One region of the Lysobacter sp. DMC104 genome, then DNA from elsewhere that is predicted to be linked to it. Evidence: predicted binding sites of a transcription regulator. Region 1 holds the regulator's gene; each other region holds the start of a gene.

Region 1 (9,989 bases):
GCGTCGAGGTCATCCGCGCCTGGCCGCGGCACCACGAAAGCCGCGGGCTGACATTGCCGGTCGGTGCGACCGTGGCGCAGGCGCTGGCCGAGGCCGCGTTCGAGGGCGAAGCGCCCGCGGGCCTGGCGGTGTTCGGGGAGGCAGTGGCGCCGGAGCGCGTGCTGGTCGACGGCGACCGCCTGGAACTGCTGCGGCCGCTGCGGCTGGATCCGAAGGAGGCGCGGCGCCGTCGCGCCGTCGCCGGGAAGTGACGCGCCGGCTCAGCGGCGGCGGCGCTTCTTCTTGTCGTCCTTGGCCAGGTTCGGGCCGAACTGGCGGCGGGCGTTGAGGGCGAGTTCGTCGTCCTGTTCCGGGAAGTAGTCGCCGTCCCAGCGGACGACGGCGTCGTTCTCGAAGTACACCGTGAAATTCTTGATCTGCGTGGTGCCGCGGCGATCGATGCGCTGGGTCGAGGTGTAGTCCCAACGGTTGGTATTGAACGTGTCCTGCACCGAGGGGCTGCCCAGCAGCGTCTGCACGTCCTGCTTGCTCATGCCGACCTGGAGCTGGTCGACCGCACGCTTTTCGATGAGGTTGCCCTGGTAGATCGGCTGCTTGTAGAAGATGCCGCAGCCGGTGGTCGCGAGGGCGACGGTCAGCATCAGCAGGGGCAGGCGGAGCGGGAAGCGGTGCAGGATGGGCATGGGACGGCCGGCAGCGGAGAGGTGTCGCGGACGGCGATGATACACTGTGCCTCGGCGCCGCCGGCAGTCGGGTCGGTGACTGCCGTTCATCGCGGATTGGATGCCGCCGTCTCCGCCGACGTCCCCCCGGAACCAGCGATGGAAACCAGAGATCTCCGCAAACTCGGCCTCAAGGTCACCCACCCGCGCATGCGGATCCTCGAGATGCTGGAACAGGCCCAGCCGCGGCACATGGCCGCAGAAGACATCTACCGACGGCTGGTGGAAGACGGCGACGAGATCGGGCTGGCGACGGTCTACCGCGTGCTGACCCAGTTCGAGGCCGCCGGTCTCGTGCTCAAGCACAACTTCGAGGGCGGCCACGCCGTCTACGAGCTCGATCGCGGCGACCACCACGACCACATGGTCGACGTCGACACCGGCAAGGTCATCGAATTCGAGAGCGCCGAGATCGAGGCGATCCAGCAGCGCATCGCCGCCGAGCAGGGCTACGAGATCCAGGCCCACGCGCTGGTGCTGTACGTCCGCAAGAAGAGGTAGGGCGGGTCTGCCCACTGCGTCCCGGTAGAGCGCCCTTCAGGCCGCTTGCCGTTTTCTGCGTAGCAATGGACAGCGGCCTGAAGGCCGCTCTACCAAGTGCGAGTCGCCTGAGCGTCAGCCCGCGTTTTCCAGCAGCCGTTTCGCCGCTGCGCGCGCTTCCTTCGTGACTTCGACGCCGCCCAGCATCCGCGCCAGTTCTTCCTGGCGGGCCTTGGCGTCGAGCTTCTGCACCGCGCTCTGGGTCATGCCGCCGGCGTCGGCCTTGCTCACCCGGTAATGCGCGTGGCCCTGCGCCGCGACCTGCGGCTGGTGGGTCACGCACAGCACCTGCCGGCGGGCGCCGAGGGCGCGCAGCTTCTGGCCGACGATCTCGGCGACGGCGCCGCCGATGCCGGTGTCGACCTCGTCGAAGACCATCGTCGGCACGGCGTCGTGGCCCAGTGCCGCGACCTCGATCGCCAGCGACACGCGCGACAGCTCGCCGCCGGAGGCGACCTTGCGCAGCGGGCGTGGCGGTTGTCCGAGGTTGGCCGAGACCAGGAATTCGGCGCGTTCGGCGCCTTGCGGGTCCGGACGGGCGGTGTCGACGGCTTCCAGCGCCACCTCGAAGCGGCCGCCGCCCATGCCGAGATCGGCGATCAGCGCGGACACGGCGGTCGACAACGCGTCGGCGGCGGTGCGCCGGGCGGCCGTCAGGTCGGCGGCGGCGGTGCGCCAGCGTGCAGTGGCGGCGGCGATCTCGTCGTCCAGCGCGACGAGACGGGCGCCGGCATTGCGCAGGCCGTCGAGGTCCTCGGCCAGCCGGTCGCGCAGCTCGAACAGCGCTTCCGCCGGCACGCGGTGCTTGCGCCCCAGCGCGTGCAGCCGGGTGAGCCGGTCCTCCAGCGCGGCGAAGCCGTCGGGGTCGAGGTCGAGGTCGTCGCGGATCCGCTGCAGCAGGCGCGTGGCCTCGTCGATCTGGATCGCGGCGGCGTCGAGCATGCCTTCGACCTCGGCCAGCCGCGGCTCGTCGTCGCGGGCGCGGGCGAGGTCGCCACGCAGCGACTGCACGGTCTGCAGCAGCGACGGGGCGTCGTCGCCTTCGAGCCGGGCGAGGGCGCGTTCGCAGGTGTCGATCAGCCCGGCGGCGTTGGCGTGGCGGCGATGCTGGGCGAGGAGGTCGGCGATCGACGCCGGTTCCAGCGTCTCGCGGGCGAGTTCGGCGTGCTGGTGTTCGAGCAGCGCGATCCGGTCGGAGACATCGCCGGTCTTCGACAGGGCGTCGCGCTCGCGCAGCAGGGTCGACCAGTCCGCGGCGGCAGCGGCCACCGCCGCCAGCGCCGGGCCGTGGCGGCCGAAGGCGTCGAGCAGGGCGAGCTGGCGGGTGCGCGACAGCAGCGCCTGGTGTTCGTGCTGGCCGTGGATCTCGACCAGCAGCCCGGCCAGTTCGCCGAGTTGGGTGAGGGTGGCCGGGCGGCCGTTGATCCAGGCGCGGGAGCCGCCGTCGGAGCGCAGCGTGCGGCGCAGCTGGCAGGTGCCGGCGTCGTCCAGTTCCTGCTCGCGCAGCCACGCGGTGGCGTCGGGGTGGTCGGCGAGGTCGAATTCGGCGCTCAGTTCCGCGCGCTCGGCGCCGTGGCGCACCACGCCGCTGTCGGCGCGCAGGCCGGAAAGGAAGCCGAGGGCGTCGACCAGCAGCGACTTGCCGGCGCCGGTTTCGCCGGAAATGACGGTCATGCCGGGGCCGAATTCGAGTTCGGCGGCTGCGACGACGGCGAAATCACGAAGGGCGAGATGGGTCAGCATGGGCGCGCATTGTGCCTCATGGCGTCTCATCTCCGGAGACCGATGCCGGCCTCCCGGCCCCTTGCGCGCGCCGGCGGCTGCGCCTATACCGTTGCGCATGAACCGACCCGCCGACGCCGGCTTCGACCCGGGCAGCCTCGATCCCCGCGCGCGGCTGCTGCTGCGCACGCTGATCGCGCGCTACATCCGCGACGGCGAACCGGTGGGCTCGCAGACGCTGGCCCGGCACGCGGGCCTGGACGTCAGCGCGGCGACGATCCGCAACATCCTCGCCGAGCTGGAGGACGTGGGCCTGCTTGCGGCGCCGCACACCTCGGCCGGGCGGGTGCCGACGGCGCAGGGTTACCGGGTGTTCGTCGACAGCCTGCTGCAGATCGACCCGCTGGGCGAGCCGGAGCTGGCTCGCCTGCGCGGCGAACTGGCCGCCGGCAGCGGGACCCAGCGCCTGCTGGGCAGCGCGTCCGAGCTGGTGTCGGCGATGACCCATTTCGTCGGCGTGGTCAGCGTGCCCAAGCGCGAGCAGTTCGCGTTCAAGCACGTCGATTTCGTGCCGCTGGACGCCCAGCGCGTGCTGGCGATCCTGGTGTTCGCCGACAACGACGTGCAGAACCGCATCCTCCAGACCCGGCGCCCGTACGACCCGGGGGAACTGGAGCGGATCGCCAACTACCTCAACCAGCACTACGCCGGCCGGCCGCTGGCCGAGGCGCGCACGCTGCTGATGGCCGAGCTGCGCAACGCCCGGCGCGAGATGGAATCGCTGATGGCCCAGGCGCTGGAACTGGCCGACCAGGCGCTCGCCAGCGACGCCGAGGACATGCTGGTGGCCGGGCAGACCCGGCTGATCGGCGTGCAGGACCTCTCCGACCTCGATCGCCTGCGCGAACTGTTCGAGGCCTTCGCCAGCAAGCGCGAGATCCTGCAACTGCTGGAACGTACGCTTCGGGCGCCGGGGGTGCGGATCTTCATCGGCGAGGAAACCGGCATGGCGCCGCTGGACGGCGTGTCGCTGGTGACTGCGCCCTACGGCGTCGGCGGGCGCACGCTGGGCGTGCTGGGGGCGATCGGCCCCACCCGGATGGCCTACGACCGCGTCATCCCGGTGGTGCAGGCCGCGGCCAATGCGCTCACGCAGGCGCTGGGGTCCGAAGGCGAGCGTTGAGCCCGGGGAGCTGCCGCAGGCGATTCCTGAACGCGGGCACTTGATTCCGGAAGGGCCGGCCCCATCCCTCGGCCGTCGGCGGATTGCCCGCCTCCAGCCCCGGAAACCAGATGACCCAGACCCCGACGCCACAGGACCCGATGTCACAGGACGCTTCGATGGCGGATGCCGCCGAGCACGCCACCCCGGACGCGGTCATCGAAGCGCTGCACGCCGAACTCGAACAACTGCGCGCCGACATGCTGCGCGAGCGCGCCGATCTGGAAAACCAGCGCAAGCGCATGGCCCGCGAGGTCGAGAACGCCCGCAAGTTCGCCAACGAGCGCCTGCTCGGCGACCTGCTGCCGCTGTTCGACAGCCTGGAAGCCGGCCTGGCCGCGGCCCCCGAGGGCGACCCGGTGCGCGCCGGCATGGAGCTGACCCTGCGCCAGCTCGAACGCATCGCCCAGGCCAACGGACTGGTCGCGGTGGCCCCGGCGGCCGGCGACGGCTTCAATCCCGAACACCACCAGGCGATGAGTCTGGTCGACGTCCCGGGCGTCGCCCCCGGCGCGGTCGCGCAGACCTGCCAGAAGGGCTACCTACTCAACGAGCGCCTGCTGCGGCCGGCGCTGGTCATGGTCGCGAAGCAGGACTGACGCGACCCGTGCGGGCGCGGCGCCGATGAACGGCCGGCGCCCCCGTGCATCTCCCGGGCGGCCGGCGCTTGAAACCCCGGCGCGGCCATCCCACATACGGCACATCGGCGGCGCGGCCGCCTCCCCATCTCCGAGGAACCACATCATGGGCAAGATCATCGGCATCGACCTGGGCACGACCAACTCGTGCGTCGCGATCATGGAAGGCGGCAAGGCCAAGGTCATTGAGAACAGCGAAGGCGACCGCACCACGCCGTCGATCATCGCCTACACCAAGGACGGCGAAGTGCTGGCCGGCGCCAGCGCCAAGCGCCAGGCGGTCACCAACCCGAAGAACACCTTCTACGCCGTGAAGCGCCTCATCGGCCGCAAGTTCGGCGACGCCGAGGTCAGGAAGGACCTCGACCTGGTGCCGTACGCGATCATCGAGCACTCGAACGGCGACGCGTGGGTCGGCACCAGCGACGGCAAGAAGATGGCGCCGCCGGAAATCTCCGCGCGCGTGCTGGAGAAGATGAAGAAGACCGCCGAGGACTACCTGGGCGAGAAGGTCACCGAGGCCGTCATCACGGTGCCGGCGTACTTCAACGACAGCCAGCGCCAGGCGACCAAGGACGCCGGCCGCATCGCCGGTCTCGACGTCAAGCGCATCATCAACGAGCCGACCGCGGCCGCGCTGGCCTACGGCCTCGACAAGGGCGACGGCAAGGACCGCAAGATCGTGGTGTACGACCTCGGCGGCGGCACCTTCGACGTGTCGATCATCGAGATCGCGAACGTCGACGGCGAGAAGCAGTTCGAGGTGCTGGCCACCAACGGCGACACGTTCCTGGGCGGCGAGGACTTCGACAAGCGCATCATCGATTTCCTGGTCGAGGAGTTCCAGAAGGAGCAGGGCATCGACCTGCGCAAGGATCCGCTGGCCCTGCAGCGCCTGAAGGACGCCGCCGAACGCGCGAAGATCGAGCTGTCGTCGTCGCAGCAGACCGAGGTCAACCTGCCGTACGTGACCGCCGATGCCTCGGGTCCAAAGCACCTCAACATCAAGCTCACCCGCGCCAAGCTCGAAGCCCTGGTCGAGGACCTGATCCGCAAGTCGATCGAGCCCTGCCGCATCGCGTTGAACGACGCCAACCTGCGCGCCAGCGACATCAGCGAGGTGATCCTCGTCGGTGGCCAGACCCGCATGCCCAAGGTGCAGGCGGCGGTCGCCGAGTTCTTCGGCAAGGAGCCGCGCAAGGACGTCAACCCGGACGAGGCCGTCGCCATCGGCGCCGCGATCCAGGGCGGCGTGCTGGCCGGCGACGTGAAGGACGTGCTGCTGCTCGACGTCACCCCGCTGAGCCTGGGCATCGAGACCCTGGGCGGCGTGATGACCAAGATCATCGAGAAGAACACGACCATCCCGACCAAGGCCTCGCAGACGTTCTCGACCGCCGACGACAACCAGTCGGCCGTGACCGTGCACGTGCTGCAGGGCGAGCGCGAACAGGCCCGCTTCAACAAGTCGCTGGCGCGCTTCGACCTGTCCGGCATCGACGCCGCTCCGCGCGGCACGCCGCAGATCGAGGTGTCGTTCGACATCGACGCCAACGGCATCCTGCACGTGTCGGCGAAGGACAAGAAGACCGGCAAGGAGCAGAAGGTCGAGATCAAGGCCGGCTCGGGCCTGTCGGACGACGAGATCCAGCGGATGGTGCAGGACGCGGAAGCGCACCGCGAGGAAGACAAGAAATTCCACGAGCTGGTGCAGGCCCGCAACCACGCCGACGGCCTGATCCACGCCGTGCGCAGCGCGATCAAGGACCACGGCGACAAGGTCCCGGGTGAGGCCATCGGCCGCGCCGAGGGCGCCATCGCCGAACTCGAGACCGCGATGAAGGGTGACGACAAGGGCCAGATCGAGGCCAAGAGCCGCGCGCTGGAAGAAGCCGCGCAGTCGCTGCAGGCGGCCGCCGGTGCCGGCCAGCAGGCCGCGGGCGAGGCCGGTCCGGGTCCCTCGGCCTCGTCGCGCAACGACGACGTGGTCGACGCCGAGTTCACCGAGGTGAAGGACGACAAGTAAGCGATGACGGCCGGCCCCGGGGGCGACTCCGGGGCCGGTCTGCGTCCGGCGGATGCTATCGTCGCCGGCCATGAGCGCCCGCGACGGGCCGGGGCGGAGCGATCCGCCACCGGGTCGCCGCGGGTTTCGCGTGCAATGCAGACCGCCGTTCGACGGCACCGGGGGCGGGATGGGGAAGGGCAGGCTCGAAGCGTTCAGCGACGGCGTGATCGCCATCATCATCACCATCATGGTGCTGGAGATGAAGGTTCCGCACGGTACCGACTGGCGCGCCCTCGCCGGGCTGTGGCCGGTGTTCCTGAGCTACGTCATGAGCTTCGTCAACGTCGGCATCTACTGGAGCAATCACCACCACTTCCTGCACGCCGCGCACAAGGTCGATGGCAGGGTGCTGTGGACGAACCTGCACCTGCTGTTCTGGATGTCGCTGATTCCCTTCACCACCGGCTGGATGGGCGAGAACCACTTCGCGCCGATCCCGACCGCGGTCTACGCCTTCGACCTGTTCATGTGCGCCGCCTCGTGGATGCCGATGCAGGCGGCGCTGATCCGGGCCAACGGCGGCGAGCGGTCGGAGCTGGCCAGGGCGGTCGGCGGCGACTTGAAAGGCAAGGCCTCGCTGGCCATGTATGCACTGGCGGTCCCCGCCGCGTTCCGGAGCCCGGCGCTGTCCGGCGCGCTGGTCGCCGCCGTCGCCGTGTTGTGGTTCGTGCCGGATCGCCGGATCGAGCGCCAGCTCGCCGGCTGAGATTTCCACGGACGCGTCCGCCGGGCGCGTCCCGATCGTTCACAGGTCACCCATGAGCAAACGCGATTACTACGAAGTCCTCGGCGTGGCGAAGACCGCCAGCGACGAGGAACTGAAGAAGGCCTACCGCCGCCTCGCGATGAAGCACCATCCGGACCGCAATCCGGACGATGCCGGCGCCGAGGCCGCGTTCAAGGAGGCCAAGGAAGCCTACGAAGTGCTGTCCGACGCCAACAAGCGCCGGGCCTACGACGCCCACGGCCATGCCGCGTTCGAGCACGGCATGGGCGGCGGTGGCGGCGGGCAGGCGGGCTACGCCGACATCAACGACATCTTCGGCGACATCTTCGGCAACATCTTCGGCGGCGGGGCCGGTGGCGCACGCGGACCGCGCCGCGGTGCGGACGTCGGCGTGATCGTCGAACTCGATCTGGAAGAAGCCGTCGCCGGCCTCGACAAGCGCATCGAAGTGCCGACGATGGCGGCCTGCAAGCCCTGCAACGGCAGCGGTTCGGAAGACGGCAAGATCGAGACCTGCGGCACCTGCCAGGGTCGCGGCCAGGTGCGTTTCCAGCGCGGCATCTTCTCGATGCAGCAGCCATGCCCGACCTGCGGTGGTCGCGGCCAGAAGATGAGCAATCCCTGCAAGGCCTGCCACGGTGCCGGCCGCGTGGAGGAGGAAAAGGTCCTGTCGGTGAAGATCCCGGCGGGCGTGGACAACGGCGACCGCATCCGCCTGGCGGGCGAGGGCGAGGCCGGCCCGGCCGGTGCGCCGTCGGGCGACCTGTACGTCGAGATCCGCGTCCGTGAGCACGACATCTTCCAGCGCGACGGCGACGACCTCCACTGCGAGGTGCCGATCCGCTTCTCGCAGGCGGCGCTGGGCGACGTCATCCGCGTGCCGACGCTGGGCGGCGAAGCCGAGATCCGCGTGCCGGCCGAAACCCAGACCGGCCGCGTGTTCCGCCTGCGGGAGAAGGGCGTGAAGTCGGTGCGCAGCCGCGGCACCGGTGACCTCTACTGCCGCGTGGTGGTCGAGACCCCGGTCAACCTCACCACGCAGCAGCGCGAGCTGCTGCAACAGTTCGAGGCCACCTTCAGCGGCGAAGGCGCCCGTCGCCATTCGCCGCGTTCCAGCACCTTCATCGACGGGGTGAAGAGCTTCTGGGAGCGGATGACGTCCTGATCGTCGCCTGCGGGCAGGGACTTCTCGTCCGCTTCACCCGGGCACGGTAGAGTGCCCGGGTCGCAACAGGAGTGGACTCCATGCAGAACCGGCATCGCACGCAGATCGCGTCGGGCTTCCTCGCGCTGTCCCTGGCCGCCATCGCCTCGACTGCGGTGCAGGCCGCGAACCGTCCCGAGGACTGGCCGGTCCGGATCGAGCGCGAATCGCACGACTACGTGATCGATGCCGAGGGCCGCTACGTCGAGACGGTCGAGACCGCGACCAAGGTGCTGAAGACCAGCGGCATCGACTACGCGCGCGACAGTTCGATCGGCTACAGCACCAGCATCCAGCAGGCCGACGTGCTCGCGGCCTACACCCTGAAGGCCGATGGTCGCCGCATCGACGTGCCGAAGGGCAATTTCCAGGTCAGCAGCAGCCGCGGCCGCGAGGGCGATTCGCCGATCTACTCCGACCGCACCTCGCTCACCGTCGTCTTTCCCGAGCTGGCGGTCGGCGACACCACGGTCCTGCAATACCGCCTCACGGCGAAGGAGCCGATGTTCCCGGGCGCGTTCTCGGTGATCGACAGCTTCGATCCGACCTCGTACTACGGCGACGTCCGCATCTCGATCGACGCGCCGGTCTCGCTGAAGGCGACCTGGGCCGCGCCGAAGCTGACGGTGGCCGAGGACACCGCCCGCGACGGCCGCCACCGGCTGACGTGGACCTGGCGCAATCGCGAACCTGCCGATCCCGACACCTTGCAGGACGCGCTGTACGACTTTGAGCGCTATCCCGGCTACGCCTTCTCGACCTTCGGCAGCTACGCGGACATCTCCCGCGCGTATGGCGCCCGTGCCGAAGCCAAGGCCGCGGTCACGCCGCGCATCCGCGCGCTGGCGGACAAGATCGCCGGCGACGCCAAGGCCCCGCGCGAGGTCGCGCAGCGGCTCTACGACTGGGTGGCGAAGGAAATCGCGTACGCCGGCAACTGCATCGGCCTGGGCGCGGTGGTGCCGCGCGACCTCGACGTCGTCCTCGACAACCGCATGGGCGACTGCAAGGACCACGCGACCCTGCTGCAGGCGCTGCTGCGCGCCCGCGGCATCGCGAACACGCAGGCGCTGGTCAACGCCAGCCAGGTCTACACGCTGCCGAAGGTCCCGGTCGCGTCGATGGTCAACCACGTCATCAACTACG
Region 2 (9,989 bases), on a different contig from region 1:
CGGCGCGCATCACGCCGGGCTGCCATTCGGCCGCGGCCTTCTCGATCCGCTCCCAGCGCAGGGCCGGGGTCAGGCCGCCGCGGGCGGCGAGCACCGCCATCGGCGCGTCGCAGCCGTCGGGCAGCGAACGCCCGGTGCTGCGCCACAGCGCCTGGGCGTCGGCGGTCCAGTCGGCGTCGGTCAGGCCCAGCGCCTGCCGGGCGTTCAATTCGGCGCAGCGGAGGGCGGTGCCCTTGATGGACGACGACCACGCCGCACGGAAGGCCGGCCAGTCCTCGCGCCGGGCCAGTGCCGCCAGCCAGTCCTCGCGGAAGGCCTCGGCCACGGGCTGGCCGGCGTAACGGGTCAGGAAGGCCTGACCGTCGCCAGCGGGCAGGGTGTCGAGGGTGCGACGCAGGCCGGCGTATTCGACCCAACCGGCGAGGGCATGCCCGGCGGGCAGCGGCGCGGCGGGGACCAGCCCGCGTTCGGCGGCTTCGAGGGCGGCCCGGGCGCGGAGCAGCGCGGGGGTGTCGTTCTGCGCGCGGCAGGCGGCGGGGGAGATCGCGACCAGCAGGGTCGCGACGAGGGACAGGTGGGGGATGCGCATGCGGGGACTATAGCGAAGCGCGATGAACCATCGGCGGCCACCGCGGGTGCGGTGACGGGGGCGACGGCGCGGCCTGGCGGGGAGGCCCTGCAGGCCCCTGCCGGAGGTCCGGGGACCGGCCGGCATCTTGCCGCGCCTTCACATTTTGTTTACAAAGCCCGGGTGCCGCTCCGGGAGGGGGCCCGGGCGGTGGCCGCTGCGACACTTTAGATATTCAATTTCAACGGAGAGAACCCATGAGCAAGCTGCGCCGTAATCGCCTGACGGCCGCTGTCCACCTGACGCTGCTCCTCGCGCTGCCCGGCATCGCCGCGGCGCAGGACGCGCAGAGCGACAAGAGCACCCTCGACACGATCAGTGTCACCGGGTCCCGCATCAAGCAGACCAATGCCGTCACCGCCCAGCCGGTGTACGTCATGGACCGCGCCAAGATCGAAGAGACCGGCGTCGCCAGCGTTGGCGAGCTGCTCCAGCAGCTGACGGCCAGCGGCAAGGCCCTGAACGCCAAGTTCAACTCCTCGGGCAACTTCGGCTATCCGCCGGACGGCGGCGGCATCGGTGCCGGTTCGGCCCAGGTCGACCTGCGCAACCTCGGCTCGCAGCGCGTGCTGGTCCTCGTCGACGGCATCCGCTGGGTCAACGAATCCTCGGCCTCGGGCGTCAGCGGCAGCGCCGACCTCAACACCATCCCGCTGGCCATCATCGACCGCGTCGAAGTGCTGGAAGACGGCGCCTCCGCGATCTACGGCTCCGACGCCATCGCCGGCGTGGTGAACATCATCACCCGCAAGAGCTTCAAGGGTGCCGAGCTGCACACCTACTACGGCGAATACAGCCGTGGCGGCGAGACCAAGGACGCCTCCTTCACCATCGGCACCGGCGGCGACCGCTGGAACGCCGTCTTCGCGGCCAGCTACTACAAGCAGGACCGCATCAGCTCGGGCGACTGGGGTCAGTCCTCGTTCCCCGAACCGAATGCCGGCCTTGCCGCGGGCAGCTCGGGCACCCCGCAGGGTCGTTTCGTGTTCTTCGATCCCACGGGCACGAACTTCTACAGCATCACCCTGAACAACGGCACCACCTCCCCGGTGTTCGTCCCGGGCAACCCGAACGGCGGCACCTACCACCAGTTCACCGGTGCCGACCGCTTCAACTTCGCGCCGTACAACCTGCTGCTGACGCCCAGTGAGCGCAAGGCCCTGTTCGCCAGCGCCACGATCGACATCAGCGACAACACCCGTCTGCACTTCAAGGGCCTGTTCAACAACCGCCAGTCGACCAACCAGGCCGCGCCCGAGCCGATCTTCGTCGGTCCCGGCGCCGGCACCGGCGGCATCGCCGACACGATCTCGATCCCGGCGAACCATCCGTACAACCCGTTCGGCTTCGCCCTGGACGCGAGCAACAACTTCGTGTTCATCGGCCGCCGCCCGCTGGAAGTCGGGCCGCGCATCTTCACGCAGAACGTCGACACCTGGTATTTCAACGTCGGCCTCGACGGCCTGTTCGACATCGGCGACCGCAACTTCGGCTGGGACGCGAACTACGTCCACAGCCGCAACTCGGCGACGCAGCGCTTCACCAACGGCTACAACGTGGCCCATATCCGCACCGCGCTGGGCGATCCGGCGGTGTGCGCCGCGACCCCGGGCTGCGTGCCGCTGGATATCTTCGGTGGCCAGGCGCGTCCGTTCACCCGGCAGATGATCGACTACATCATCACCAACCAGCGTGACGCCAGCACCCAGGTGCTCGACTCGTTCTCGTTCAACCTGACCGGTGACCTGTTCGCGATCGCCGACCGCAACGCCGGCTTCGCCGCCGGTGCCGAGTACCGCAAGTACAAGGGCGACTTCAATCCCGATCCGCTGCGCCAGACCGGCGAGTCGCAGGACTCGTTCGCTTCGCCGATCTCCGCCAGCTACGACGTGAAGGAAGTCTACGGCGAGTTCAACTTCCCGGTCCTCGCCACCCTCGACCTGACCGCCGCCGTCCGCTGGTCCGACTACTCGACCTTCGGCAGCACCACCACCGGCAAGGTCGGCTTCCGCTGGCAGCCGATCGAGGACGTCGTGGTCCGCGGCACCTACTCGCAGGGCTTCCGCGCCCCGAACCTGGGCGAGCTGTACGGCCTGACCCAGTTCGGTGCCACCCTGACCGACCCCTGCGGCCCGACCGGCGCGCCGGTGGTCGACCGCACCAACGGCGTCTCGGCCGGCCTCGAGGCCGCGTGCGTGGCCGCGGGCGTCCCCGACAACTTCGAGCAGGCCAACACCCAGATCACCACCTTCACCGGCGGCAACCGCGATCTGGATCCCGAGAAGTCCGACAGCTGGACGATCGGTGCGGTCTACAGCCCGGGCTGGGCGGAAGACCAGTCGTGGTCGCGCAAGCTTGACTTCGAAGTCGGCTACTACGACCACAAGATCGACGGCGCCATCCTGTCGGCCGACCTGCAGAGCCTGCTGGACGCCTGCTACACCACGGGCAACGGCACGGATCCGAAGGTCTGCTCGCCGTTCACCCGCGGCAGCAGCGGCAACCTCAACCCGCCGAACAACTTCCTGCAGAACTTCGGCACGGTGAAGACCAGCGGTGCGGACCTCAAGATCAACTGGCTGAGCCCGGAATGGGGCTTCGGCAGCCTGAGCGCCGCGCTGCAGACGACCTGGGTCCGCGAGTACAAGGCGGTCGACGGCGACGGCAACGTCAGCTCGCGTCGCGTCGGCATCGAAGTCGGCGACAGCGCGATCCCCGAGTGGCAGACCAACGCCCAGCTCGGCTGGCACAAGGGCAACTTCGACGTCGCCTACGGTCTGCGCTACATCGACTCGGTCGAGGAAGACTGCAACAACGCGACGATCTCCACCGTCCCGAACTGCCTGAACGCCCGTGTGGTCAACAAGCTCGGCGCCGTGACCTACCACGACGTGCAGTTCTCGTGGAACAACGCGCTGTTCGACGGCCTGAAGCTGTCGGTGGGCGGCAACAACGTGTTCGGCAAGGAACCGCCGATCTGCGTGACCTGCTCGCTGAACGGCTACGACGCCGGCACGTACGACCTGCCGGGCGCCTTCTGGTACGTCAGCGCCGACTACCGGTTCTGATCGATCCGGTCGCGACAACCCGGTCCCGGCCTCGTGCCGGGGGCGGTCCCGGACGAAGGGGCGGAGCGATCCGCCCCTTCTTCTTTGCCTGGCCCCCTTGAAAGCCGCCGGGCGCCCCCCATCTCCCGCCCGTCCCGGCATGCCGGGCGCACTTTTTGCCGCGGTTTTGGCAGTCTCGGGTCGAGAGTGCTAAGATCGCCGCCCTTTCCCAATCCAATCAACCACTTGCGAGGGTTCACATGAATCTCAAGCCGCTCTACGATCGCGTGATCGTCAAGCCGATCGAAGCCGAGGAAACCTCCATCGGCGGGATCATCATCCCCGACGCCGCCAAGGAAAAGCCGACCAAGGGCGAAGTCGTCGCCATCGGCGAAGGCAAGTTCATCGACGCCACCGGCGGCCTGCGCGCGCCGAAGGTCAAGGTCGGGGACAAGGTGATCTACGGCCAGTACTCGGGCTCGGCGTACAAGGCCGACGGCGTCGAATACAAGATCATCAAGGAAGACGACATCCTCGCGATCGTCGGCTGATGCGCGCGGGCGGGCGCATCGCCCCGCCGCACGCGTGCTGACGCATCGCTGTCGCAACGGCGGGCCGAGGCCCGCCCTACGAACACCTCATTTTTCCGGAGTTTCAGACCATGGCTGCCAAAGACATCCGTTTCGGTGAAGACGCCCGCTCGCGCATGGTGCGCGGCGTGAACGTGCTCGCCAACGCCGTGAAGGCGACCCTCGGCCCGAAGGGCCGCAACGTCGTGCTCGAGAAGAGCTTCGGCGCCCCGACGATCACCAAGGACGGCGTGTCCGTCGCGAAGGAGATCGAACTGGCCGACAAGTTCGAGAACATGGGCGCGCAGATGGTGAAGGAAGTCGCCTCCAAGACCTCCGACAACGCCGGCGACGGCACCACCACCGCGACCGTGCTGGCCCAGGCGCTGATCCGCGAGGGCATGAAGGCGGTCGCCGCCGGCATGAACCCGATGGACCTCAAGCGCGGCATCGACAAGGCGGTCGCCACCGCCGTCGCCGAACTGAAGGCCATGAGCAAGCCGACCGCCGACGACAAGGCGATCGCCCAGGTCGGCACGATCTCGGCCAACTCCGACGAGTCGATCGGCAACATCATCGCCGACGCGATGAAGAAGGTCGGCAAGGAAGGCGTGATCACGGTCGAGGAAGGCTCGGGCCTGGACAATGAACTCGACGTCGTCGAGGGCATGCAGTTCGACCGCGGCTACCTGTCGCCGTACTTCGTCAACAACCAGCAGTCGATGGCCGCCGAACTCGACGACCCGTACATCCTGCTGCACGACAAGAAGATCTCGAACGTCCGCGACCTGCTGCCCGTGCTCGAAGGCGTGGCCAAGGCCGGCAAGCCGCTGCTGATCGTGGCGGAAGAAGTCGAGGGCGAAGCCCTGGCGACGCTGGTGGTCAACACCATCCGCGGCATCGTCAAGGTCTGCGCCGTGAAGGCCCCGGGCTTCGGCGACCGCCGCAAGGCGATGCTGGAGGACATGGCCATCCTCACCGGCGGCACCGTGATCTCCGAGGAAGTCGGCCTGTCGCTGGAGAAGGCCACGATCAAGGATCTCGGCCGCGCGAAGAAGGTGCAGGTCTCGAAGGAGAACAGCACGATCATCGACGGCGCCGGCGACACCTCGGCGATCGAGGCCCGCATCAAGCAGATCAAGGCCCAGATCGAAGAGACCTCGTCCGACTACGACCGTGAGAAGCTGCAGGAGCGCGTCGCCAAGCTCGCCGGCGGCGTGGCCGTGATCAAGGTCGGCGCTTCGACCGAGATCGAGATGAAGGAAAAGAAGGCCCGCGTCGAAGACGCCCTGCACGCCACCCGTGCGGCCGTCGAGGAAGGCATCGTCCCGGGCGGCGGCGTCGCGCTGATCCGCGCCAAGACCGCGGTCGAAGGCATCAAGGGCATCAACGAAGACCAGAACCACGGCATCCAGATCGCCCTGCGCGCGATGGAAGCCCCGCTGCGCGAGATCGTCACCAACGCCGGCGAAGAGCCCTCGGTCATCGTCAACAAGGTGAAGGAAGGCACGGGCAACTACGGCTACAACGCGGCCACCGGCGAATTCGTCGACATGGTCGAGGCCGGCATCCTGGATCCGACCAAGGTCACCCGCACCGCGCTGCAGAACGCGGCTTCGATCGCCGGCCTGATGATCACGACCGAAGCGATGGTCGCCGAAGCGCCGAAGAAGGACGAGCCGGCCCCGGGCGGCATGGGCGGCGGCATGGGCGGCATGGGCGGCATGGATTTCTGATCGATCGATCCCGATCGATCAACCCGGGGTTTGCTTCGCTCACCCCGGGCTACGGTCCAGGCGAAGGCCTTCCATGGCCTTCGCCCGCTTCGCCGGAAGCCGTCAAACGAAGAACCCCGCGATCGCTCGCGGGGTTTTTCTTTGCGCGGACGGCAGCGGAGGGCGCTGTCAGTGGCAGGTCGTGTAGCAGGAAATCGCGCCGAAGGCGTAGTCGTCGGCGGCTTCGGTCCATTCGTCGCCGCAGGCGCCCAGCTGCGAGTTGTGGTCGCGGTTGCAGACGTCGTGGTCGAGGCAGTCCTGGTACCACGCGCCGAGGCCGTCGCCCACGCCGCAGCCCGCGCCGCAGCGGCCCGCGCAGGAACTCGCGCCGCAGCCATAGGCGACGGTCTTGCTGGTGTAGCCGTGCGTGGGGCAGAAGTCGTGCGCCGACGCGCGGTAGTACACGCGACCGCTGAGGCAGACGTCCGCGATGCTGTGCAGGTTGGTGAAGCTGCCGCCGCTCTGCTCGTTGCACGTCGCCTTCTGCGGCGGGCTGTCGAGCCGCGGCAGGTCGCCGTTCGCGCCGGCATTCGCGAGCGTGGCGCCGGGCAACAGCGGTTTCGCGTCGGTGCGGCGGATCGTCCACGTCTGCTTCAGGCGATGGCCCAGCGGCACTTCGGAATACATCTCCGACAGCCGCCACAGCAGGTCGAGCGATTTCGGCGTGCTCTTCGCCGAGCCCTGCATCAGCAGGCTGCGGCCGAGTTCGGTCTGGAAGGTGCGCAGCACGGCGCGGTCGCTGGCATCGATCACGACGCCGGCCTCGGTGCTCACTACCAGCGTGCCGGCGGCGTAGTCGATCTCGTGGTCGATCACCGCGCCGTTCACTTCGAGCCGCGCCTGCACGCGATCCGGCGCGGCGCCGGCCGCGGTGCGCTTGCCGGCGGTGGACAGGCTGCGCGTGGTGAACGTCATCGCGCCGGAGGGCGTGACGAGCTGGCCGGTGACGTCGTCGCCCAACGCCTTGGCGATCTTCAGCTGGCCGGGCTGGACCAGGTCTTCGGCGGTGTCGGCATTCTGGCGGGACGCGGATTCGGCGACGGGACGCGCGGCGTGCGCGACGCCGAGGGAGAGCAGGCCGGCGCAGGCGATGGCCGCCAGCCGGGATTTCAGGGTGCGATGCATCGGGAACCACTCCTTGGAAACGGGATGAAAGACGTCGCGTCCGCGGACCGGTGCCTCCCCGGGCGATCCGGACCCTTCGACGCCGCGGATGGAGACGCCGGACGCAGTGGTCCGGCGTCCGCAGTATGCCGGTCGATGGCCGCGCACGAGGGCGTTCCGTGTCGCGATGGCGCGTCCCTCCGGGGCGCTTAAATGTACCGTCGGGTTCTTTTTTGCACCGCAGCGTGCTTTGTCCTAACGCATCCTTCACGATGCGCCGGCATCCCGACGTGGGGGAGGGAGCAGGCCCGCTACCGGTTCGACCGGGGCGGGCTTTTTATTGCCCGTCATTCCTTCCGCTGCTCCCGCCGGACGGTGCCGTGCCGTCGGTCGTCGCGCAGTCGGTCATCACGCCGGGATGCCAGAATCCGCGGATGACGTCGCCGCTTCCGCCCGATCCTTCCGATGCCGTGCTCGACCGCGCCCTCGCGCGGTTGTGCGCCGTCGTGCCCGCACTGGCCGATGATCCTTCCGCCGCGGCGCGCGTGCGCCGGCTCGTGCAGGCCAGCGATTTCGCGGTCGATGTCTGCCTGCGCCAGCCCGCGCTGCTGCCCGCGCTGCTGGCCGACGACGGTGCGTCGCCGCTGCCGGCACCGGTGCTTTCGGCCGAACAGCGCGGCGAATGGCCGACGCTGCTGCGACGCCATCGCCAGGCCGTGTCGGTGCGCCTGGTCTGGCGCGACGTGCATGGCCTCGACACGCTGGACGACACGCTCGCCGGCACCAGCGCGCTGGCCGACGACTGCCTGCGCATCGCGCTCGACGCGCTCGAAACCGAGTTCGCGCAGCGCTTCGGCGTCGTGCGCGATGCCGACGGCGCGCCGGTGCGGCTGGTGGTGTTCGCGCTGGGCAAGCTCGGCGGCGGAGAGCTCAATTTCAGTTCCGACGTCGACCTCGTGTACGCCTACGCCCGCGATGGCGAGAGTGACGGCATGCGCGCACTGGCTGCGGAGGACTACTTCGCGCGACTGGGTCAGCAGCTCGCGAAGCTGCTCGACGAGACCACGGCGGAAGGCTTCTGCCATCGCGTCGACCTGCGCCTGCGTCCGTTCGGCAGCGCCGGTCGCATCGCGCTGAGCTTCGCGGCGATGGAGCAGTACTTCCAGCGCGAAGGCCGCGACTGGGAGCGCTACGCCTGGCAGAAGGCGCGGCCGGTGGCGGGCGACATCGTGGAAGGCGGACGTTTCCTCGACGCGCTGCGGCCGTTCGTCTACCGGCGCTACCTCGACTACGGCGCGCTGGACGGCCTGCGCGAGATGAAGGCGAGCATCGCCGCGGAAGTCGCGCGCCGCGACATGGCCGACGACATCAAGCGCGGTCCGGGCGGCATCCGCGAGGTCGAATTCCTCGCGCAGGCGCTGCAATTGATCCGCGGTGGTCGCGAGGCGGCCTTGCGCGAGCGTCGCCTGCAGCCGGCGCTGCGTGCGCTGCGCGACGCCGGTCACCTGACCGCCGACACCTGCGACGCGCTGCTGGCGGCGTACCGCTTCCTGCGCGTGCTGGAAAACCGGCTGCAGATGCTGCGCGACGCGCAGACCCAGCGCCTGCCCGAGGACGCGCACGACCGTGCGCGCATCGCACGCGGGCTGGGCTTTGCCGACTGGGCCGCGCTGTCGATCGAACTGGAGGCGCACCGGGCGCGCGTCGCCGGCGAGTTCGCGGCCCTGCTCGCGCCGCGCGGCGAGGTCGCGCGACCGGATGCGCTGGTCGCCTACTGGCGCGCGCTGCGTGCGGAGAACGGCACGGACACGGCCGGCGACGCCGGTGCGTTGCAGGACGCCGGCTTCGCGGACGCAGGCGGGGCCGACACCGTGCTGCGCGACTTCGCGCGTGCGCCGGGCGTGCGCGAATTGTCCGATGCCTCGCGTGCGCGGCTCGATCGGATCATGCCCGCGCTGTTGGCCGGCATCGCCGTGTCCAGCGAGCCGCCGCTGGCGCTGCGGCGCGCGCTGGCGGTGCTGCAGACGCTGCTGCGGCGCGCGAGCTATCTCGCGCTGCTCGACGAACAGCCGGCGGCGCTGTCGCGGCTGGTCGACACGCTGGCGCGCAGCGCGCTGCTGGCCGATCGCCTGGCCAAGCACCCGCTGCTGCTCGACGAACTGCTCGACCTGCGCGTCGCCGGGCCGCTGCCCGGCGACAAGTCCTTCGCCGATGCCGCGGCGGCGGCGCTGCGCCACGACGACGGCGAGGCCGCGCTGCTCGCACTCAATGAGGCGCGGCAGACGCTGGGCTTCCGCATCGCGCTGGCGGTGCTCGATCGTCGCGTCGAAGCGGTCGAGGCTGCGCGCCGGCTGGCGGCGCTGGCCGATGCGCTGCTGGTCGCCGTGCATACGCTCGCGCTGCGCGAACTGGAGGCGCAGCACGGCCGGATTGCCGGCCTGCGCTTCGGGGTGCTGGGTTACGGCAGCCTCGGCGGACGCGAGCTGGGTTTCGGCTCCGATCTCGATCTCGTCTTCGTCCACGACGCGCCGGCCGACGCGATGAGCGACGGCGCGCGCGCGCTCGACGCCCCGCGCTGGGCGGCGCGGCTGGCGCAGAAGATCGTCGCGCTGCTGGGTGCACCCACCGGCGCCGGGCGGTTGTACGAGGTCGACGTGCGCCTGCGCCCCGACGGCGCCAAGGGCCTGATGGTGTCGACACTGGCGAGCTTCGAGGACTACCAGCGCCAGCGTGCGTGGACCTGGGAGCACCAGGCACTGGTGCGCGCACGGGCGGTCGTGGGCGATGCCGCGCTGTGCGAGGCGTTCGAGCGCACCCGCGCCGACACGCTCGCGCGCCCGCGCGACGCGGACGCACTGTGCGAGGA
Region 3 (9,989 bases), on a different contig from region 1:
GCGTGGCGGCGGCGGAGGCCGCAGCACGATCCAGTTCGACCCGGCCGGCGGCCGCTATCCCGTGCCCGCCAGTCACTGATCACCCCTTTCACTTCAAGGTTTCCAGCAAGGATCTGCCATGGCCAACCAGGATCGCGTCCAGGAACGGTTCGACGAAGCGCGCGAGCGCCTGGTCACCGCCGCCAACAATGCCGGCATCGACCCGGGCGTGATGATCCGCATCGCGGGCTTCGAATCGCACGGGTTCAACGACGCGGCGCGACCGGTTTCCAGCCGGCATCCCGAGCAGAACACCGTCCGCCAGTTCGACGGCACGATGGCGATGTCCTCCGCCTACGGGTACGGCCAGTTCCTGGACGGCACCTGGCAGACGATGATCAACCGCTACGGTGCGCAGCACGGGGTGGAAGGCGCCGCGACGATGACGCGCGAGCAGGCCAACGCCCCCGAGCTGCGCACCAACCGCGACCTGCAGGCCGCGATGCTGGCCGAGTTCACCCGCGAGAACCTCGCCGCCGTCCGCGATTTCGCCGGTCCCAATGCCGATGCGAACGTCTACGCCATGCACAACCTCGGCGGCACCGCCGGCCCGCGGTTCCTGCGCGCGTATTCCGAGCATCCCGACGCGCTGGTGACCGACAACGGCCTGCTGTCGCAGACCGTCGTCAGCCGCAATCCCGGCCTGTACATGGACGGCGACCGCGTGCTGACCGTGCGCGAGGCCTACGACCGCATGGGCCAGCAGTTGGCCCCGTACCGGCAGTATTCCGACCAGGTGCCCGGGCTGGCGCAGACGCCGGGCCAGCAGCCGACCCCCGGCCAGCAGCCGACGCCCGCGCAGCCGCATGCGTCGAACGACCCGCTGGCCGACGGCCGCTTGCAGCGTGGCGAGCGCGGTGAGCCCGTGCGCGCGCTGCAGCAGGACCTCGCGACCCTGGGCGTGCAGTTCCGCGACAACCAGAATCGGCCGATCGGTCCCACCGGCTTCTACGGCGCGCAGACCGAAGCCGCGGTCCGCGATTTCCAGACCGGCCACCAGTTGCCGCCCACCGGCATCGCCGACGACGCCACCCGCCAGGCGATCGGCACCGCCGCGCGTGAACGTACGCAGGCCCAGCCGACGCCGGCCGATCCCGCGCAGCCGCAGCCACAGCAGGCCCAGCCGCAGCCGCCGCAGGCGCAGCCGACCCCGGCGCAGCCCGCGCAGGGCGCGCACACGTTCGACGAGACGATGCGCACCATGCTGCCGACGCAGGCCGGCACTGCGCCGCACCTCACCAGCCACTACGGCCAGCGGATGCTCAACGGGCATCCCGACAACCACGGCGGCGTCGACTTCAACTACACCGGCGGCCAGAGCGGCCGGAACCTCGAACATCCGGTCGTGCGCTCGCCGGTCAGCGGCACAGTGGTCTACGGCGAAGGCCAGGGCCAGTACGGCACCGTGAAGATCCGCGACGACCAGGGCAACATGCACGAGATCCTGCACATGGATTCGCGGTCGGTGCGGGTGACCAACCCGCCGACGCGGGTCGAGGCGGGCGATCCCATCGGCACGATGGGCGGCCGCGGTCCCGACGGCCCGAACCAGTACGCCCAGCACGTCCACTACCAGATCCGAGACCCGCAGGGCCAGCTGACCGATCCCGAGGCATTCTGGAACGGTCGCCAGCGCACCCAGGGCCAGGCCCAGCCGACCCCGGCGCAGCCGGACGCGCACCCGCAGGCCGCCCAGCCGACGCCCGCACAGCCCGCGCATCCGCAGGCCGCGCCGGCGCAGACGCCGTCCCCGGCCCAGCCCGCGCATGCGGATCCGCAGCGCCCGCCGGCCGAGGCCGCCCGCGCCCAGCCCGACGCACACCCGGCCGCACACCCGGCCGCACCCGCGCGCAGCGACGCCATGGCCGACAACGTCCTGCGTCGCGGCGAGACCGCGCCGGAAGTCGGCCAGTACCAGCGCATGCTCGCCGACATGGGCTACCGCGGCGCCGACGGTCGCCCGCTGGCGGTCGACAACAAGTTCGGCCCGAACACCGAGCACGCGACCCGCGCCTTCCAGCGCGACCACGGCATCGAGCCGACCGGCACGCTCGGCCCGCGCACGCGCGCCGCCGCCGAAGAGGCTGGCCGCGAATTGGTCACGCATCCGGACCACCCCAACAACCGCACCTTCCGGCAGACGCTGGAGAAGGTGTACGAGGCCGAGAACGCCCGCCACCTGCCGCATGGCGAGCACAGCCGCAACCTCGCCGGCGCGCTCACCGTCGAGGCCGTCCGCGAGCGCCTGACCCAGGTCGATCGCGTCGATCTCAGCCGCGACGGTTCGATGGCGCGCGCGGTGCAGTTCAGCGCGATGGGCGATCAGCCGGAGCTCAACCGCAACACCGACGGCGTCGCCACGCGCCAGGCCGTGCAGCAGCCGATCCGCGAAAGCAGCGAACAGACCGTGCAGGTCGCGCAGAACGTCGCCATCCAGCAGGCGCAGGAACGCCAGCAGCCGCAGCAGGCGCCGATCGCACAAGGCGCGCGCTGACCGTCCCACCCGTTGCCCGCGATGCGCGACAATGCGCACCGCGGCGACGGCGCCGCGGCGGCAGGAGCGGCGGATGGATGCGGTGCCTCATGTGGTGATCGTCGGCGGCGGGTTCGCCGGGTTGTGGGCGGCACGCGCGCTGCGCGGCGCGCCGGTGCGGATCACGCTGCTGGACCGCGGCAATCACCATCTGTTCCAGCCGCTGCTGTACCAGGTCGCGACCGCGGGCCTGTCCGCGCCCAACATCGCCGCGCCGCTGCGCCACATCCTGCGCCGGCAGCAGAACGTCACCGTCCTGCTCGGCGAGGTCGCGCGGCTCGATCCCGACGCGCATCGCCTCGCACTCGCCGACGGCCGGACGCTCGACTACGACACGCTCGTGCTCGCCACCGGCGCCACCCACGCCTATTTCGGCCACGACGACTGGTCGCCGCATGCGCCGGGCCTGAAGACGCTGGACGACGCGCTGGAGATCCGCCGCCGCATCCTGCTCGCGTTCGAGCGCGCCGAGGCCGAGGACGATCCCGCCGCGCGCGCGGCGTGGCTGACGTTCGCGATCGTCGGCGGTGGCCCCACCGGTGTCGAACTGGCCGGCACGCTGGCCGAGATCGCGCGCCACACGCTGCACGGCGAATTCCGCCGCGTCGATCCGCGGCAGGCGCGAGTGCTGCTGCTCGAAGCCGGTCCGCGGGTGCTGTCGACCTTTCCGGAAGCATTGTCGGAAAAGGCGCGCCGGCAGCTGGCGCGGCTCGGCGTCGAGGTGCGCACCGGCGTGCCGGTGGCCGCGATCGACGACGCCGGCGTGCAATTGGGAGACGAGCGTATCGCCGCGCGCACGGTGCTGTGGGCCGCGGGCGTCGCCGCGTCACCGCTGGCGCGCGACCTCGGCGTGCCGCTGGATCGCGCCGGTCGCGTGCCGGTGCAGCCGGATCTGTCCGTGCCCGGGCATCCGGACGTCTTCGTCGCCGGCGATCTCGCCGCCGTGCAGTGCGACGGCAAGCCGGTGCCGGGCGTGGCGCCGGCGGCCAAGCAGATGGGCCGCTATCTCGGCCGGTCGATCCGCACGCGACTGCGCGGCGGCACGCCGCCGCCGTTCCGCTACCGCGACTTCGGCAATCTCGCCACCATCGGCCGCATGGCCGCGGTGGTCGACGTGCATGGCCTGCGGCTGTCGGGCCTGCTCGCGTGGTGGTTCTGGCTGGCCGCGCATGTGTTCTTCCTGATCGGCTTCCGCAACCGCCTCGTCGTGCTGATCGACTGGGCGCAGGCGTACTGGAGCTACCAGCGCAGCGCCCGGATCATCCTCGGTCGTGATTGACGCGCGCTGCGCGGCACGTTCGCCTCATGCGCGCACGACGCGACAGGCGTAGCAGCCGGGCTTGGCGTAGTGCAGGTGCAGGTAGGCGGTGCGTTCGATCGCGAACAGTTCCTCGATCGCCGTTTCCGCCTCGGTGCCCGGGCGCACGTCGGCCCAGACCATCATGCCGCGGGCATCGTAGGCGCGCAGCGACAGCAGCCGCGTGCGCAGCAGTGCGGGGATCTCGTCGATCGCGGGCATCGCCTGCATCGCGGCCTCGCGCACGTACACCGGCCCCGACGCGCGATACGGCGTGTCGACGGCGTGGTGGTCGTGCGGCAGCAACAGCAGGCGTTCGCCTTCGGTCGCGTCCTGCAGGCTGACGCGGCAGGGATATACCGGCCGCCCGTCGGCGACCACGCGGCGCGCGTTGCGGGCACGCAGGTCATCGTCGGACAGCGCGAACAGCGGCGCGAACGCATCGAGTGGCAGGGCATGGATCTGGAAGGACATGGCGGCACTCCGGGAAGGGGTGCGCGCAGGATGTGCGCCGGTGCGCTTGCGCGATATCCGATTCTTGCGGTGGCGTCAGGACTTCGTGCCCGGCTTTTTCTTCGCGCCTTTCGCGCCCTTGGCGCGGATGTGGTTCCCGTCGGGATGCAGAGTGAACAGTTCCGTGGCCACGATCAGCGGTTTGAGCGTCCGGTACCCGTAGTTCTTCGGCGTGAATGATCCGCGGTTGGCGATGTGATTGCCGACCTTGCTCAACTTGGACCAGCCGTCCTCGCCCTTCGCGGCTTCCATCGCGCCCAGGAGCAGGTTCACCAGCGCCGTGTCGCTGCGCAACTGGGCGCCGGAGCGCTTTGCAGGCGGCTGGGCAGGCGATGGCTTCGGGCGTGCGGGCTGCGCAGCGGATTTCGTCGCCGTCGCAGCGACCTCTGTCGTGGCCGTCACGACCGGCTCGGCGACATGTTTCGCGGCCTCGACGGGAGAATGCATGGCCGGCGTCGCCTGCGTTTCCTCCGGCGCGGCGTCATCGGCCGCATCCACCAGGAAGAACGTCGAACAGGCCGCCTTGAAGGCGATGGGCGTGTTCGCCTTCCCGAAGCCGAAGACCTGCATGTTGGCGGCGCGCAATCGCATCGCCAGCGGCGTGAAGTCGGAGTCGCTCGACATCAGCGCGAAGGCATCGAACCGCCCGGTGTAGAGCAGGTCCATCGCGTCGACGATCATCGCCATGTCCGAGGCGTTGCCTTTCTTCGAGTACGCGATCTGCTGCATCGGCTGGATCGCGTTGTCCAGCAGCGCGTCGCGCCACGACTTCAGCGAGCCGCTGGCCCAGTCGCCGTAGGCGCGGCGGACATTCGCCACGCCGAGGCTTGCGATCTCGCCGAGCACATATTCGAGCGTCGAGGCGGACGCATTGTCCGCATCGATCAACAGCGCGATCCGCATCCGGTCGTCCATGTCGCCTCCGGGGATGAACGATGCCAGCCTAGTCCGGATGCGGTGGTGGCGTCACCTGTCGGGCACGACGGCCCGGTCGCCCGGGCCGCCCGATCCTGCGATGCAACCTGCCGTGATCGGTTCCGGCTGCCCTCGCAGCCGTCAGTTGTAGCCGTCGAAGTAATAGGCTTCGGCGGTCGACGACTTCTGTGCGCCGGTCTGGGTATCGGTCACCGTCACCGACGCTGCGGCGTAGCCGTCGCCGCGGGTTTCGGTGGCGATCGACACCAGGCAGTAAGCCTGATTGCCGCAGATCGTGCCGCCGGTCTCGAGGTTCCGCCACTGGTACGAATAGCTGCCCGCGGGCAGGCCGGCGACCGTGAACACGGCGACGGACGGATTGTTGGCCGTGCCCGGCGTCCACACCGAATAGCAATCGCCTGCGGTCGGCACATCGTACGCGTAGGTGTCGACGTAGCAGTCCACGCGGGCGTTGCTCACGTCGCCGGCGCGTGCGGGTTCGGCATGGCCGGCCAGCAGGGCAGCGGCCAGCAGGGTGAAGCCGAGCGGCCCATTCAGCAGTTTCATCGCTTACCTCCAATGTAAGAGTCGGGGGAACGCCCGCGTCCGTCGCGGGCCCGTGCAGCGTAACCACGCGACGTCGCCGCGATTGAGACCTGCGACGTGGAACGCGGTGAATGGCGCGTGTCGCCAGCGTCGGGAGGCCCCAAACGACGACGGCCCGGTTTCCCGGGCCGCCGGATCACGCGAGGGTGCGTGCCGCGATCAGTTCCAGCCGTCCTCGTAGTACGCCGTCGCCGACACCGTCTTGCTGGCACCGGTCGCGTTGTCGACCACGGTGACCATCACGCTCTTGCTCTGGCCGACGCGGATCGTGCGCAGGCAGCTGATGTTGCCGGTGGGGCAGATGCCGGTCTGGCCGGTGGCGAGATCGGTCCAGTAGAAGGTGTAGCTGCCGGCGGTCAGGCCGACGACCTGGAACACGGCGACGCTCGGATTGTTGGCGGTCGACGGCGTCCACACGCCGTAGCACTCGCCGATCTCGGCGTAGTCGTAGGCGTAGGTGTCGACGTAGCAGCCGAGCTGGGCGTTGGTGACGTTGCCGGCGTGCGCGGCCGGGGCGGGCAGCAGCAGCGAGGCGCCGAGCGCGGCGGAGGCGGCGAGGGAGAGCAGGGTGGATCGCATGGCGGGGCTCCTTGGGGTACGCGATGGAAGGACGGGCGTTTCCGTCCGGTGGCCGGCGGACGGCAGCGCGTCGAGGGAGCGCACTGCCACGCACGGGTGCGGACGCGGGACGGTCCGCGAGCGCGTGCCCGCATCCGTCCCGTATGTCCTTCAGCGCAATCCGGCGCCGGACAGGATCAAGTCCCCCGACCGGCCAGCGCGGGGCCCGGAAACGACGACGGCCCGGTAGCCCGGGCCGTCGTCGTGTCTTCGTGATGTGGTGCCGGCGATGCCGTTGCGGATCAGGCCGCGAACAGCGCCTTCATCTTCTTCAGCGCGTTGGCCTCGATCTGGCGGATGCGCTCGGCGGAGACGCCGTACTGGTCGGCCAGTTCCTGCAGCGTGACCTTGCTGTCCGGCTCCAGCCAGCGGCGCTTGACGATGTCGCGCGAGCGGGCGTCGAGGCGGGCGAGGCCTTCGCGCAGCAGTTCCAGCTGGTCGGCCTCGCTGTCGGCGGCCTCGTAGGCCTGGGCCGGATCTTCGCCTTCGGCGACGAGGTAGGCCGAGGGCGCCGGCGGGGCGTGGTCGTCGTCCGCGTCGTCCGGGGCGTCGAAGCCGATGTCGCGGCCGGACAGGCGCGCTTCCATCTCCAGCACTTCGCGCTCGGAGACGTTGAGATCCTTGGCGACGTTGCGCACTTCCTCGGCGTTGAGCCAGCCCAGGCGGGTCTTGCTGCGGCGCAGGTTGAAGAACAGCTTGCGCTGCGCCTTCGTGGTCGCGACCTTCACGATGCGCCAGTTCTTGATGATGAACTCGTGCATCTCGGCGCGGATCCAGTGCACCGCGAACGACACCAGGCGCACGCCGATCGCGGGATCGAAGCGCTTCACCGCCTTCATCAGGCCGATGTTGCCTTCCTGGATGAGGTCCGACAGTTGCAGGCCGTAGCCGTTGTAGCCGCGGGCGACGTGGACCACGAAGCGCAGGTGCGACAGCACCAGTTCGCGGGCGGCGTCGAGGTCGTTCTGTTCGTGGTAGCGGCGGGCGAGGGCCTGCTCGTCCTCGGCCGACAGGACCGGGATCTGGTGCACGGCGCCGACGTAGGCCTCAAGCGAGCCGAGCGCGCTCAGGCCGTTCAACGCGGGGACCGGCAGGCTGTTGGGAATCAGGGCGGTGGGTGCGTTGGTCTGGGTCATGGTCATGGATGTTAGCAGTCGGGTCCTTGGAGTGCTAAAGCCGCGCGGAGTTCCCTGTGTTCCATTCATGGAACGGAAAGCCATCTGATGTGTCGAGAACACTTAACGGTGTCAGCAAACCAATTGACCATGTCAGCGCGTGCTTAACCGTGTCAGTTGAGCCGTTTCCGTTGATCAAAAATGATTGTAATTCAATTACTTAAAAGGATTCGCCGCAGCAACCCTAGTCATCACAAAGCACCGATTGCCGATACCAGTCCAGTGAACCTTGCTGCTCGGTACCTAATCGCGGTCGTACCCACTCCAGCCACCACTCCCGCCATGGAGAGAACGCTGTCGAAGGCGCTGGCGGGAAAAGGAACCTGAACCGCTCCATCCCCAGCAGGGTCCGGGCGGTGAACAAGGCGTAACACCGCCGCCAACGGATGCAACCCGTCTGCCGTATCCCGAACTCTGTGTACTCCCACCTACGCCGGGCCGCACTGGGGGGGATCGGCGCGATCCAGTCCGAGGCTTCTGGCGGGCAAATCACCGTCGCGATGGGTGGCTCTCTGTGCTGGTCTTGATACCTGGAGACGAACCGCACGAGTTCCCGGGCGATAGAACGTAGCGCCCCCAAGTCCGTCCTGAACGATTCGGGCCGCGGCATCGGTATTCCTGCAGGCTTCTCGACCAGAGTTTGCAATTGGTGCAGGTAGGCGAGTGCCTCGGAGGCCGGCATCCGACCACCGACGTCGACGACCGACTCAGCTGGGCTCCCCAACTGCTTCACCAAGTCGAGGTGGCTCTGCATGAAAGCCGGGATGTCCCGGGCCACGCGCTCTTTGTGCAGTCAAGTTTGCGGCCAGTAACGCCACCCACCGGAACGCACCATCTCCCAATCGAACAGTGGGGTGCCGTGCTTCCAACACGTCGTCACCAGTGCCGGGATCCAGTCGTTACGAAAGTACGGTGTTCGCCCCGCTGCTAGATCTTCCAAGAAGCAGGTTGGGCAGTAGGCGTGGCGCCAGCGTTGTGCGAGGGTCCAGCTCATGAACCCCTGCGGTTCCTCGATCAGTGGCTGCCAGTTACGAACAGTCTCCGACAGTCGTTGCAACAGCACCGGCGAAGGCGCGAGGTCAAGGTCCCGACGTTCGGTGCTCGACCAGCTCCGCCCCTGCAACAACTCTTTGAGCAGGGCGGGTGCCGGCATGGCATAGAACTGCGCTGCCCTTGATAGAAATGATGACATCGACTCGCCAGGATATGGCGAGTCGACGCGCAGGCATAGGGACGCTCTGGCCATGGCTTAGCAGTCCGCGTTGTCCGGGCGCAGCCCGCACACCGCCGGTCGTGTGACCGCGGCCTTTAGGTGCGCGATGGTGATGTGCTCGGTGCCGTCGACGATGGCCGCAAGGGCCGCATTCTGCACCCGCGTGACGATCTTGCCGAGTACGCCTTCGCTCATTCTTGCTAGGTATGCGACTTTCTCCGCTGCCGCCAAGTTCGAGGGCTCTTTGAGCGGTAAAAGGCGTTCGTACGTCGCGAGAAAATTGGCCAGCGTGTTGTCCGCCTTCCAGGTCGGCATTGCGAAGTGGCTGAAGCGCGCCTGCAGGTGCGGATCCGCGCCGAACCCTTGTCCAGCCCTGTCCGTACCGAAGGCGAGGATCGGCAGGCTCAATTCGTTCATCAACAATTTGATTCCTTCCAGCGCACGCTGCTGTTCGCGATCGCTGCCCAACAGCACATCCTGCACTTCGTCCAGAACAAGCAGGCGGCAGTCGACTTCGCGCAATAGTCGTTGGACGAGCAGTTCTCGGTCGCTAAGGCGATGGGAGATGCGTGCCGGACTGCCGAGTTCCTCCAGGATGCGCCCGTACAGAGAACGGGCATCGCGCACACCGGAGATCGAGATGCGCAATACGCACGGCAGGCCGGGGCTGTCGTAGGCATCGAAGCGGCCGTGAATCAGCCTGGAGAGGCTGGTCTTGCCATTGCCGCGATTGGCCACCACGATCAGCCCGCGGGCGCGGGTCTGGCGCGGTTCGTACACCATCCATTCGGCCTCGGTGATGATCTGGTCCAGTGCGGGGTAGTGGATGACATGGTCACGGATCGCCATCACCATCCGGTCGCGCGTCCCGGACTGCAGTGCCCGCTCTGCCGCCGGATGCAAGCGATTCCCCGGCAAGACGGCGTCCGGTGACATCACGGCAGCTGTCGTGGACGGGGCAGTTTCCGTTGTGTCGTGGCTGTCAAAGATCATAGTCGAGTTCCTCGACGGCAAAAGATTGGGTTATCCCGGCAAGCATCGGGAGGGCTTCAGGTCCTTCATGAGTTTCGTGCGGCGTGG

What was found. The regulator HrcA, encoded in region 1, represses chaperone genes, less so after heat shock. The targets are predictions, from matches to a motif close to TTNGCACTCNNNNNNNNNGAGTGCNAA.
Region 2: the regulator HrcA is predicted to act here: its motif matches at 3,863-3,889, upstream of ACT53R_RS04070 (co-chaperone GroES).
Region 3: the regulator HrcA is predicted to act here: its motif matches at 7,669-7,695, upstream of rpoH (RNA polymerase sigma factor RpoH).

What each region holds. Positions count from the first base shown of each region.
Region 1 covers NZ_JBQUZW010000004.1:181,292-191,280, forward strand. The annotation lists gene ACT53R_RS07700 (RnfH family protein) at 1-251, shown strand, start outside; gene ACT53R_RS07705 (outer membrane protein assembly factor BamE) at 261-683, opposite strand; gene fur (ferric iron uptake transcriptional regulator) at 822-1,223, shown strand; gene recN (DNA repair protein RecN) at 1,338-3,005, opposite strand; gene hrcA (heat-inducible transcriptional repressor HrcA) at 3,103-4,167, shown strand; gene grpE (nucleotide exchange factor GrpE) at 4,278-4,805, shown strand; gene dnaK (molecular chaperone DnaK) at 4,831-6,870, shown strand; gene ACT53R_RS07735 (TMEM175 family protein) at 7,040-7,618, shown strand; gene dnaJ (molecular chaperone DnaJ) at 7,671-8,804, shown strand; gene ACT53R_RS07745 (DUF3857 domain-containing transglutaminase family protein) at 8,885-9,989, shown strand, end outside.
Region 2 covers NZ_JBQUZW010000002.1:258,831-268,819, reverse strand. The annotation lists gene ACT53R_RS04080 (lytic transglycosylase domain-containing protein) at 1-589, opposite strand, end outside; gene ACT53R_RS04075 (TonB-dependent receptor plug domain-containing protein) at 826-3,696, shown strand; gene ACT53R_RS04070 (co-chaperone GroES) at 3,936-4,226, shown strand; gene groL (chaperonin GroEL) at 4,337-5,980, shown strand; gene ACT53R_RS04060 (DUF8213 domain-containing protein) at 6,149-7,144, opposite strand; gene glnE (bifunctional [glutamate--ammonia ligase]-adenylyl-L-tyrosine phosphorylase/[glutamate--ammonia-ligase] adenylyltransferase) at 7,558-9,989, shown strand, end outside.
Region 3 covers NZ_JBQUZW010000009.1:4,518-14,506, reverse strand. The annotation lists gene ACT53R_RS12440 (hypothetical protein) at 1-79, shown strand, start outside; gene ACT53R_RS12435 (peptidoglycan-binding protein) at 119-2,533, shown strand; gene ACT53R_RS12430 (NAD(P)/FAD-dependent oxidoreductase) at 2,607-3,851, shown strand; gene ACT53R_RS12425 (DUF1203 domain-containing protein) at 3,876-4,343, opposite strand; gene ACT53R_RS12420 (NYN domain-containing protein) at 4,419-5,297, opposite strand; gene ACT53R_RS12415 (hypothetical protein) at 5,439-5,864, opposite strand; gene ACT53R_RS12410 (hypothetical protein) at 6,063-6,482, opposite strand; gene rpoH (RNA polymerase sigma factor RpoH) at 6,764-7,657, opposite strand; gene ACT53R_RS12400 (TniQ family protein) at 8,490-8,942, opposite strand; gene ACT53R_RS12395 (TniB family NTP-binding protein) at 8,946-9,902, opposite strand; gene ACT53R_RS12390 (Mu transposase C-terminal domain-containing protein) at 9,892-9,989, opposite strand, start outside.